One region of the Streptomyces sp. NPDC048718 genome, then DNA from elsewhere that is predicted to be linked to it. Evidence: riboswitches for the same ligand, from Rfam matches in the RefSeq annotation. Region 1 holds a riboswitch; each other region holds the start of a gene.

The links. A riboswitch is a leader RNA that binds a small molecule or an ion and turns the genes downstream of it on or off. The one in region 1 is predicted to bind cyclic di-AMP.
Positions count from the first base shown of each region.
Region 2: it holds a riboswitch for cyclic di-AMP, as region 1 does, so the genes downstream of both, ACGFRB_RS21210 (M23 family metallopeptidase) here and ACGFRB_RS23095 (transglycosylase SLT domain-containing protein) in region 1, are expected to answer to the same signal.
Region 3: it holds a riboswitch for cyclic di-AMP, as region 1 does, so the genes downstream of both, ACGFRB_RS12990 (M23 family metallopeptidase) here and ACGFRB_RS23095 (transglycosylase SLT domain-containing protein) in region 1, are expected to answer to the same signal.

Region 1 is NZ_JBICVG010000012.1:158,373-161,652, forward strand. It holds gene ACGFRB_RS23090 (helix-turn-helix domain-containing protein) at 1-516, opposite strand, end outside; cyclic di-AMP (ydaO/yuaA leader) riboswitch at 1,039-1,197, shown strand; gene ACGFRB_RS23095 (transglycosylase SLT domain-containing protein) at 1,201-1,875, shown strand; gene thpR (RNA 2',3'-cyclic phosphodiesterase) at 1,992-2,609, shown strand; gene ACGFRB_RS23105 (ABC transporter ATP-binding protein) at 2,855-3,280, shown strand, end outside.
Region 2 is NZ_JBICVG010000010.1:265,409-268,688, reverse strand. It holds gene ACGFRB_RS21215 (aldo/keto reductase) at 1-505, opposite strand, end outside; gene ACGFRB_RS21210 (M23 family metallopeptidase) at 685-1,923, opposite strand; cyclic di-AMP (ydaO/yuaA leader) riboswitch at 1,935-2,081, opposite strand; gene ACGFRB_RS21205 (PP2C family protein-serine/threonine phosphatase) at 2,283-3,280, opposite strand, start outside.
Region 3 is NZ_JBICVG010000006.1:36,849-40,128, forward strand. It holds gene ACGFRB_RS12985 (M16 family metallopeptidase) at 1-1,298, shown strand, start outside; cyclic di-AMP (ydaO/yuaA leader) riboswitch at 1,588-1,753, shown strand; gene ACGFRB_RS12990 (M23 family metallopeptidase) at 1,766-2,536, shown strand; gene ACGFRB_RS12995 (HPr family phosphocarrier protein) at 2,828-3,109, opposite strand.

The sequences.
Region 1 (3,280 bases):
CATCTCGAACAGCAGGACCGTCGCGCTGGCCCGGACGGTCCCGGGCGTGTGGGGTGCCTGCGCGGCGTCGTGCATCAGCACGCCCAGTTCCTTGGCGAGGTGCCGGACGCGCTCCCACGCCTCGGGGCGCAGCCACAGCTCGGCGTCGGTGAACGCGCCCGGTGTTCTGGGGACCAGTTCGCGGCTGCGGCGCTGCAGCTCCTCGGCGACGGCGGCGGCCAGGACCGTGTAGTCGTCGAGCGATCCGCCGGGTACGGCCTCGCCGCTCGCCGGGTCGTGCCGGTATCGCTTGGCCCGCCCGCCGCGTACGGACGTCTCCTCGGCCAGCTCCAGCAGACCGGCGGCCAGCAGATGGCGCATGTGGTAGCTGACGTTCGCCTGGGACTCGCCCAGCTCGCGCGCCGCCTCGCTGGCGCTCATGGCGTTCGCGGTGAGCAGGGACAGCAGCCGCAGCCGCAGGGGATGAGCCAGCGCGCGCAGGCCGCTCAGCTCCGCACGTCTCTTGTTGTCGGGCATGGCCAGGAGTATCGAGGCCCTTCCGGTAACTGTCAAACACTTCTTTTGGTGTCGTTCACCAGGGACGATCCGGTGCGGAGTGGCCGGGGGAGCGGGGTGGGGCGTTCGTGGAACCGGTCACGGAATCGGCCGCGGAGCCGGCTCGGACCGGCCCCCGGGCTGATCGGCGCCCCGCTCCGCTCGGCACGGGAGTGTGGACGGCAAGGGCGATCCAAAGCGCTACAAAACGGACAATATTGCGATATTTCTCTTCAGTGTCGATATCGAGCGTTAAGCCCGCCTTGGCGTCATTGTGCCGTAAGTGATTCAGGTCACGGCCGGTCCCGCCCGCCAGGCGCTGGCGTGCCGTCAATTCGAGGTTTTCGGAAAGCGATTGACGGGTCGGCTGATCGGACGGAAAAGATCATTCTTTCGAATCATCTATAGACGATCTTTACTGTCTCTTTTCATCTTGTTTTCGGTCTTCCTTTTCGCATACGGTCACGCCTCAGCCAGACGGAACGCCGAATCCTGCCGCCGTCCGGACATCACCCACCACCACCCGGCAGGAGCGGGGGACCCAGGTTCTCCGCCGGCTCCGGTGTTCCGGATCCGGCTTGGGGTGAAGTCGCGCCACGGCGCGACCGGGCATCTCCTGCCCGAACCCGACAGCTCACCTCGCAGGCGGAGGAGAGGACATTCGCCATGCGTGGAATCCGGACGCCCCGACGCGCCCAGCTCACCCGCGGTATCGCCCTGGCGGGCGCCGCCGCCGTCGCCCTGCCCCTGATCGGCGCCACGGGCGCCGCCGCGGCCACTCCCCAGGCCGTCACGGCCGAGAAGACGGCCGTCGCCGCCGCCCCCCTCCACCACTCCGTGGTCGTCGGCGACACGCTCTCCGGCATCGCCGCGAAGTACGCGGTGACGGGCGGCTGGCAGAAGATCTACGAGGACAACAAGTCGGCCATCGGTGCCGACCCCACGCACATCCGCCCGGGCCTGACCCTCACCGTCGCCCCCGCCGTCGTGCAGGCGGCCACGGCCGCCGTGAAGACCTACGCGAACAACCTCGACGGCTGGATCCGTGAGTCCCTCGACATCATGGACAAGCACAACATCCCGGGTACCTATAACGGCATCTACAAGAACGTGATGCGCGAGTCCTCCGGCAACCCGCTGGCGATCAACAACTGGGACATCAACGCCGTCAACGGTGTCCCCTCCAAGGGCCTGCTCCAGGTGATCTACCCGACCTTCGCGGCGTACCACATCGCCGGTACCAAGTTCGACCAGTACGACCCGGTCGCCAACATCGTCGCCGCGTGCAACTACGCCGCCGACCGCTACGGCTCGATCGACAACGTCAACAGCGCCTACTGATCGCGTCCGCGCACTCACCGTACGCATCCTCGCACTGCGCGCCCCGGGTCCCTCCGACCCGGGGCGCGCAGGCGCGGAATGGACCGCGCGGCACAAGACGAGGTACGAAGTCCTCCGTGAACGCACAGCCCCAGGGTGCGACCGTTCGGGTGTTCATCGCCCTGGCGCCGCCCGACGAAGCGAAGGACGAACTGGCGCGGGAGCTGCGGCCCGCCTACGAGGCGTACCCCGCCATGCGGTGGAACCGCATCGAGGACTGGCACATCACCCTGGCCTTCCTCGGTGAGCTGCCGGTCGCGGCCGTGCCGCTCCTGCGGCCCCCGCTCCAGGAGATCGCCGCGACGCGCCGCCCCCTGGAGCTGGCGCTGCACGGCGGCGGGCACTTCGACGAGCGGGTGCTGTGGACCGGTGTCGACGGCGACCTCGCCGGACTGCACCTCCTCGCCGACGACGTCCGCGCCACCGTCCGCGGCTGCGGCATCCCCTTCGAGGGCCGCCCGCTGCGCCCACACCTCACTCTGGCGCGGGCCCGGCGCGGCGACACCGTCTCGGCCGTCGAGGTCGCGGCGGGCCTGGCCGGCTTCACCGGACGCCACTGGCCCGCCGGACGGCTGCACCTGGTCGGCAGCAACATAGGACGCGGCCCCGGCCCGATCCACTACCGCGACATAGCGGCCTGGCCCTTCACCGGCACGGACGTCACGCCGCGCGCCGCCTTCCCGGGCGCGGGCTGACCCGCCCGGACCCCGCGACCGCGTACCCCGGCTGACCCGCCGCCCGGACCCCGCCGCCCCGTACCGCGGCCGACCACGCCCCTCTCCCTTCCGCCTCCCGGGCGACTGCTTCCCCTTCCTTCCCCTCCGCCACCGGCCGGATCGCGCCGCCCGCCCCCGCCCCGGGGAGAAAACGCGTGGACCGCGCGGGCGGGGCGAGGGAGACTGCGGACCCTGTCCTGTCGGTCCGACACAGCAGGGTTGGGATGGAATTGTCTGAATCGACGCGTGTCACCCCCGGCAAGGGGGCGGTGCTGCTCGCCCTACGTCACTACGGACGGGAACTGTCCCGGCTGCGCCGGTGGACCGTGCCCGCGATGCTGCTTCCGGCGCTGGGCAACATCGGCATCGCCTACGTCGCGCCACTGATCGTCGCCAAGGTCGTCGGGCGGATCGCCGGTGACGCGGGCGCGGGCTCCGGGGTCGGCGCCCTGCTGCCGTACGTCCTCGGATTCGCCGGGGTCCTGCTGTTCTCCGAGGGTCTGTGGCGCGTCGGGCTGCACTGTCTGAACCGGCTCGACGCCCATGGCATCGAGCATCTCTACATCGTCGGCATGGACGAACTCTTCGCCAAGGACGCCACGTTCTTCCACGACAACTTCGCCGGCTCGCTGACCAAGCGAGTTCTCAGC
Region 2 (3,280 bases), on a different contig from region 1:
CGAAGTCGAGGGAGGCGCGCAGCCGTTCCGCCGAGATGTTGGAGGCGGCGACGGCCCGGACCTTGCCCTCCTTCACCAGCGCGTCGAGGGCGGTGACGATGTCCTCGACCGGGACGGACTCGTCGTCGAAGTGCGTGTAGTAGAGGTCGATGTAGTCGGTGCCGAGACGGCGCAGGGACTGCTCGGCGGCGGCCTTGATCGTCTCCGGCCGGAGCCCCTTGTAGTCGGCGTGGGAACCGGCCTTGGTGGCGACGAGGATGTCGGAACGGTTGCCGCGCGAGGCCAGCCAGTGGCCGATGACGGTCTCGGACTCGCCGCCCTCGTGGCCCTCGACCCATTGCGAGTAGACGTCGGCGGTGTCGACGAAGTTGCCGCCCGCGGCGGCGTAGGCGTCGAGGACGGCGAAGGAGCCCTCCTCGTCGGCGGTCCAGCCGAAGACGTTGCCCCCGAGGGAGAGCGGGAAGACGTGCAGATCGGAAGTGCCCAGTCGGCGAAGGGAAGTCATGGGTCGATCTTCCCCCCGCGCGTCCGGGCCCGCTCCGTTTCCATGCCCGCCTCTTCGGCCCCTGTCACACCGACAGGGGCCGGGCGGCTCGGAAGGCGCACAGGGGCGTAGGCCGAAGAATCCCGAGGAATCCGGGCGGCCCGGGGAACCTCGGAGGGCCTCGGGGCGCCCCGGGGAGGTCAGACGGTCAGGCCCTTGGAGCGAAGCCAGGACGCCGGGTCCAGGCGGGAGCCGTCCCCGGTGTGGACCTCCAGGTGGAGGTGCGGGCCGGTCACGTTGCCGGTGGCGCCGACCCGGCCGATGGTCTCGCCGGTGCCGACGGACTGCCCGACGCCCGCGGTCATCGAGGACAGGTGGCAGTACCAGATCTCGGTGCCGTCCTCGAGTTCGAGGACGATGCGGTAGCCGTACGCGCCGGACCAGGCGGCCGACTTGACGGTGCCGCCGTGCACGGCCTTGACCGGCGTACCGGTGGGCGCGGCGAAGTCCAGACCGGTGTGATAGCCGGAGGACCACATCGAGCCGGGCACGCCGTAGGTGGAGGTCAGCACGTACGACGAGGTCGGCAGCGCGAAGCTGGCGGCGAGCTTGGCCAGGCGCTCGGCCTCCGCCTTCGCCGCGGCCTTCGCCTTGGCTTCCGCCTCGGCCTTCTTCTTAGCCTCGGCGGCGGCCTTCTCGGCGGCGTCGGCCTTGGCACCGGCTTCGGCGGCGGCCTTCTCCGCCGCCGCCGTCTCCGCCGCGGCCTTCTCGGCGGCGTCGGCGGCCGCGTGCTGCTGCTCGGCCTGCTGGAGGATGCGGGCGCGCAGTGCCTCGCCCGCGTCGGCCGCGGTCTGCGTCTGCGGCTGAGCACCGGCCTCGGCGCCGCCGGCGGGGGCGGCCTCGTCGGCAGGGGTGGTGTACGTGAGCGCGGTGAGCGGCTGGGTGTTGGCGTTGCCCGCGACGGCGGCGGAGTCGCCCTTCTTCGCGTCACCGTTCATCAGCCGTCCGACGCCCGGGAGTTCGGACACGTCGGGCAGCTTGACGTCCGGCAGGCCGACGTCCGGCAGGGCTATGGAGACCGGCGGCTTCTGCTGCGCGGAGGCCAGGCCGCCGGCGCCGACGGCGGCGATCACACCGACGCCGAGCACGGTGGAGGAGCGGGCAAAGTTGGAGCGCTTGGCGACGCGGTGCCGGCCGCCGGAACGGCTCTGGGCCCGCAGGGAGTCCTCGGTGGGGTTCCACTCCTCGGCCGTCCCGGTCACCCCGGCCGTGCTCTCGGTCCCGCCAGGACCGTCGTAGGCACCGTACGAGTTGTACGAGTCGTTCGGGTCGTACGCGCCATTCGGGTCGTACGCGTCGTTCAAGTCGTACGAATCATTCGGGTCGTACGGGCCATACGGGGAGAAGGGGGCTTGCGGAGTGGGGGGGTTGGACGCCACGGAGGCGCTCTCCTTTCCTTCCTTCTCGCCTACCGGGTTAGCTGACGGGTTCGGAGCAGGAAGGTCTCCTACGGGCGAGCCGCACGGGTGCGGCGGGGCCCGATTCACCCCATGTGGTGGTTCCCCGGTTCCCTGACGGGATTCGGCGCGTGCGCACGGTGCCGCCTCTTGCGACGGCTGGGACGACCGCGCTGCGTTATCGAACGTTAATAGACGCGGGTGAGGGATTCCAAGCCGTCCCCTGTGATCATTCATTGAAATGGGAGGGAATAGCCCAAGTTGAGGCCTCTTCAGAAAGGTTTCGACGAACACCTTGCATATGACGGTGCCTCAGTCGTTACCTGAGGGAGATCTCTCGACTACACCCTGTCATCACCCTGGTCGCCCTCGCCGCCCTCCGGTAGGCCGGTCCCGGGCAGACTGCCCGCCTCGCCCGCCCCGCGCACCCCATCCGCCCCATCCACCTCATTCGCCTCATGCGTCTCATGCGCCCTCGGGCCGTCCGCCGGCACCACCGGCATCGTCCGCCGCCGCTCCGGCTCCCCCACCCCGGGCCGGGCCACCGCGAGCAGCGCCATGTCGTCCGTCGTCCCGCCGCCCGTGTGCCGGCGCACGTCCGCCACCAGGGCGTCGAGGAGTTCCTCCGGCCCCGGGAAGATCCGTCCCGCGAGCCGCTTCGCCGGATCGTAGAAGACCCCGTGCGCGTCCCGCGCCTCCGACAGCCCGTCCGTGTAGAACAGCAGCGTCGCGCCCGGCGGATACGGCGTCTCGTCGGCCCGGTCCGGCCACGCGGCCACGTCCCCCAGCCCCAGTGGCAGCGCCGGCACGCTCGGCCGGAGCGGCAGCAGCGCCCCGTCGGCGTACAGCAGCAGCGGCTCGGGATGCCCCCGGTTGATCACCCGGACGAACCCGGCGCATTCCCCGGGCCCGCGCGGCCTCGCCGGGTCCGCCGGAGCCCCGGGGAACTCCGCGAGGACGGCCGTCGTGAAGCCCTCGAACGCGTCGAGGTCGTCGCGCCGTTCGCCCTCCCGGGCCAGTGCCCGTTCGAGCCGCGCCGCGACCCCCGCCAGCGTCGCCTCCTGCTCGGCCGCCTCCCGGAACGCCCCGATGACGACCGCCACCGCCTCCACCGCGTCCATCCCCTTGCCCCGTACGTCGCCGACCACCACCCGTACCCCGTGCGGGGTGCCCTGGACCGCGAACAGGTCGCCGCCGATGAACGCGCCCGCCTGCGCCGCCTCGTACCGGGCCGCGATCCGCAGCCCGCGGATCCGCTCCTCCGGCTCGGGCAGCACCGCCCGCTGCGCCGCCTCCGCGACCACCCGGGCCGAGGCCAGCCGCTCGCCGCTGCGCTGGA
Region 3 (3,280 bases), on a different contig from region 1:
CGCTCGGCAACGGGATGACCGTGCTGCGCTGCCACCGCCCCGGCCAGCAGGTGGTGGCCGTCGAGGTGTCCCTCGACGCCCCGCTGGAGGCCGAGCCCGAGGGCCTGGACGGCGTGGCCACGATCATGGCCCGGGCCCTGTCCGAGGGCACCGACCAGCACTCCGCCGAGGAGTTCGCCGCCGAGCTGGAGCGCTGCGGCGCCACCCTTGACGCGCACGCCGACCACCCCGGCGTACGGGTCTCCCTGGAGGTCCCGGTCTCCCGGCTGCCCAAGGCGCTCGGCCTGCTCGCCGAGGCCCTGATCGCGCCCGCGTTCGCCGAGTCCGAGATCGAGCGCCTGGTGCGCAACCGGCTCGACGAGATCCCGCACGAGGCGGCCAACCCGGCCCGCCGGGCGGCCAAGCAGCTCTCCAAGGAGCTGTTCCCGGCCGGTACGCGCCTGTCCCGGCCGCGCCAGGGCACCGAGGAGACGGTGGAGGCGATCGACGCCGCTGCCGTGCGCGCCTTCTACGACGCGCACCTGCGGCCCGCCGCCGCCACCGTCGTGGTCGTCGGCGACCTGACCGGGGTCGACCTGGACAAGCTGCTCGCCGAGACCCTGGGCGTGTGGACCGGGGCGCCCGCCGCGCCGCGTCCCATGCAGGGCATCACGGCCGACGACACCGGACGGGTCGTCATCGTGGACCGCCCCGGCGCCGTCCAGACGCAGCTGCTCATCGGCCGTATCGGCGCCGACCGCCACGACCGGGTCTGGCCGGCCCAGGTGCTCGGTACGTACTGCCTCGGCGGCACCCTCACCTCCCGGCTCGACCGCGTCCTGCGCGAGGAGAAGGGCTACACCTACGGGGTACGGGCCTTCGGCCAGGTGGTGCGTTCCGACGCCGAGGGCCACGGTGCCTCGATGCTGGCCATCACCGGCTCGGTCGACACGCCGAACACCGGCCCGGCCCTCGACGACCTGTGGAAGGTGCTGCGCACCCTGGCCGCCGAGGGTCTGACGGACGCCGAGCGCGATGTGGCCGTGCAGAACCTGGTGGGGGTGGCACCGCTCAAGTACGAGATGGCGGCCTCCGTCGCGGGCACGCTCGCCGACCAGGTCGAGCAGCACCTCCCGGACGACTACCAGGGGCAGTTGTACGCGCGCCTGGCCGAGACCGGCACGGTCGAGGCCACGGCCGCCGTGGTCAACGCCTTCCCGGTGGACCGGCTGGTCACCGTGCTCGTCGGTGACGCGGCACAGATCGAGGAGCCGGTGCGGGCCCTCGGGATCGGCGAGGTGACGGTCGTCACCGGCTGAGCGGCCGACCGACCCACCCGACCGACCTGACCCGGCCGGGGAGTGACCTGACCCGGCCGGCCCGGCCGATCCCGTGGGCTCGGCCGGGCCGACGGTGTGGACGGCTGAGAGAGGGACCCTGACGACCCGGTTCGTCAGGGTCCTTCCTTATGTCCGAATTGACGGCCTGTGAGGCCGAATGCCCTGTGGCATGAATAACAATGAGGCGCCTCTGTTTGGCGATGGACAGATGATCGGCCTAGCGTCGATGCGGCTGTCCGCCCTTGCACGACGCCGCGTCCGCGGCACCGGGCAGCCATCGCCGAGTCCCCGTCAGGCGCGAGCCTGGGGAGCCGGGGACCCCTCACGTCCCCTGGGGTGAATCGGACGCCTTCGCTCTCTCGCGGAGGGGCCCGTAGGAGACCTTCCTGCTCCGAACCCGTCAGCTAACCCGGTAGGCGAGAGGGAAGGAAAGGACCAGCCTTTTCATGGCGTTCACCCGTGCCACCGGGAAGCATCGTGCTCCGAGCCGGATGGCGCGCCGCGGCGCGGGCATCGCCGGCGCGGCGACTCTCGCCGGTGCCGGCGTCATCGGCTCTCTGGCCTCCCCGGCGCTCGCCGCCGACGCCGAGGACGGCTCCCTGGAGGACACCGGCCTCACCCGGGTGGTCACCGAGGAGTCCCTCGCCAAGCACGTCGACGCCCAGGCCGCCGCCCAGGAGAAGCAGGCCTACCAGGCCGCCGCCCGCGCCAAGGCCGCCGCCGAGGCGAAGCGCAAGGCCGAGCAGCGCGTCAAGGAGATCCGCGAGGCCAAGGAGCGCGCCGCCCGCGACGCCGAGCGTAAGCGCCTCGCCTCCTTCCAGCTCCCTGTCGCCGGCTCGTACGTCTCCACCGGCTACCAGACCGGCGGCGCGCTGTGGTCCTCCGGCCACCACTCCGGTATCGACTTCCACGCCGCGTACGGCACCAAGGTCGTCTCGGTCGGCTCGGGCACCGTCGTCGAGGCCGGCTGGGGCGGCGCGTACGGCAACAACATCGTCATCAGGATGAACGACGGCACGTACACCCAGTACGGCCACCTCTCCGCCCTGCGCGTGTACGTCGGCCAGAAGGTCACCCCGGGCGAGCTGATCGGCATCTCCGGTTCCTCCGGAAACTCCACCGGCCCGCACCTCCACTTCGAGGCCCGCACCGGTGCGGAGTACGGCACGGACATCAACCCGATCTCGTACCTGCGGGCCCGCGGCGTGGCCGTCTGACGGTCGTCCCCCGGGTGGCCCGGTGGGTGATCGCATCCCGCGATCGCGCGCGGCGCATCACGTGACGAAGCCCCGGCTCGAAGGAGCCGGGGCTTCGGTGTGCGCGGGGTCGCGGTGCCGGGAGTGCGGTGCCAGGGTGTGCGCGGGGCGCGGACATGCGAAGAGCCGCGTCCCTCCGGAGGAGCTGGAGGGGCGCGGCTCTCGTCGCTTAATCGCCGAACAGCCGAACCGCCGAACAGCCGAACCGCCGCCGAACCGTCGCCGGGTGACGGCGGGGTGACGGCGGACGGGTCAGACGGTCTCGGGCAGCTCTTCGAGGCCCTCGGCGACCAGCTTCGCGAGGCGGTCGAGCGCGATCTCGGCGCCCTCGGCGTCCGAGGCGAGCACGATCTCCTCGCCGCCCTGGGCGCCCAGGCCGAGCACCGCGAGCATGGACGCGGCGTTGACCGGGTTGCCGTCGGCCTTGGCGATCGTCACGGGGATGCCGGAGGCCGTGGTGGCACGGACGAAGATGGAGGCGGGGCGGGCGTGCAGGCCCTCGGCCCAGCCGACGTTGACGCGGCGCTCAGCCATGTGGTTGCCCTTCAACTCTCAGCGGTTGTCTAGACCAGTCTCTCACGGGTGGCGAGAGACCCGGCCTTGAACCGCCGGGCGGCCCCTGGGGTGCCCCGTCCGGCCCTCCCCACAGCGCCCGGCGCCCGCCCGCCGCGCGACCGGTGCCACGGCTCCGCCGCGACCCGAGTC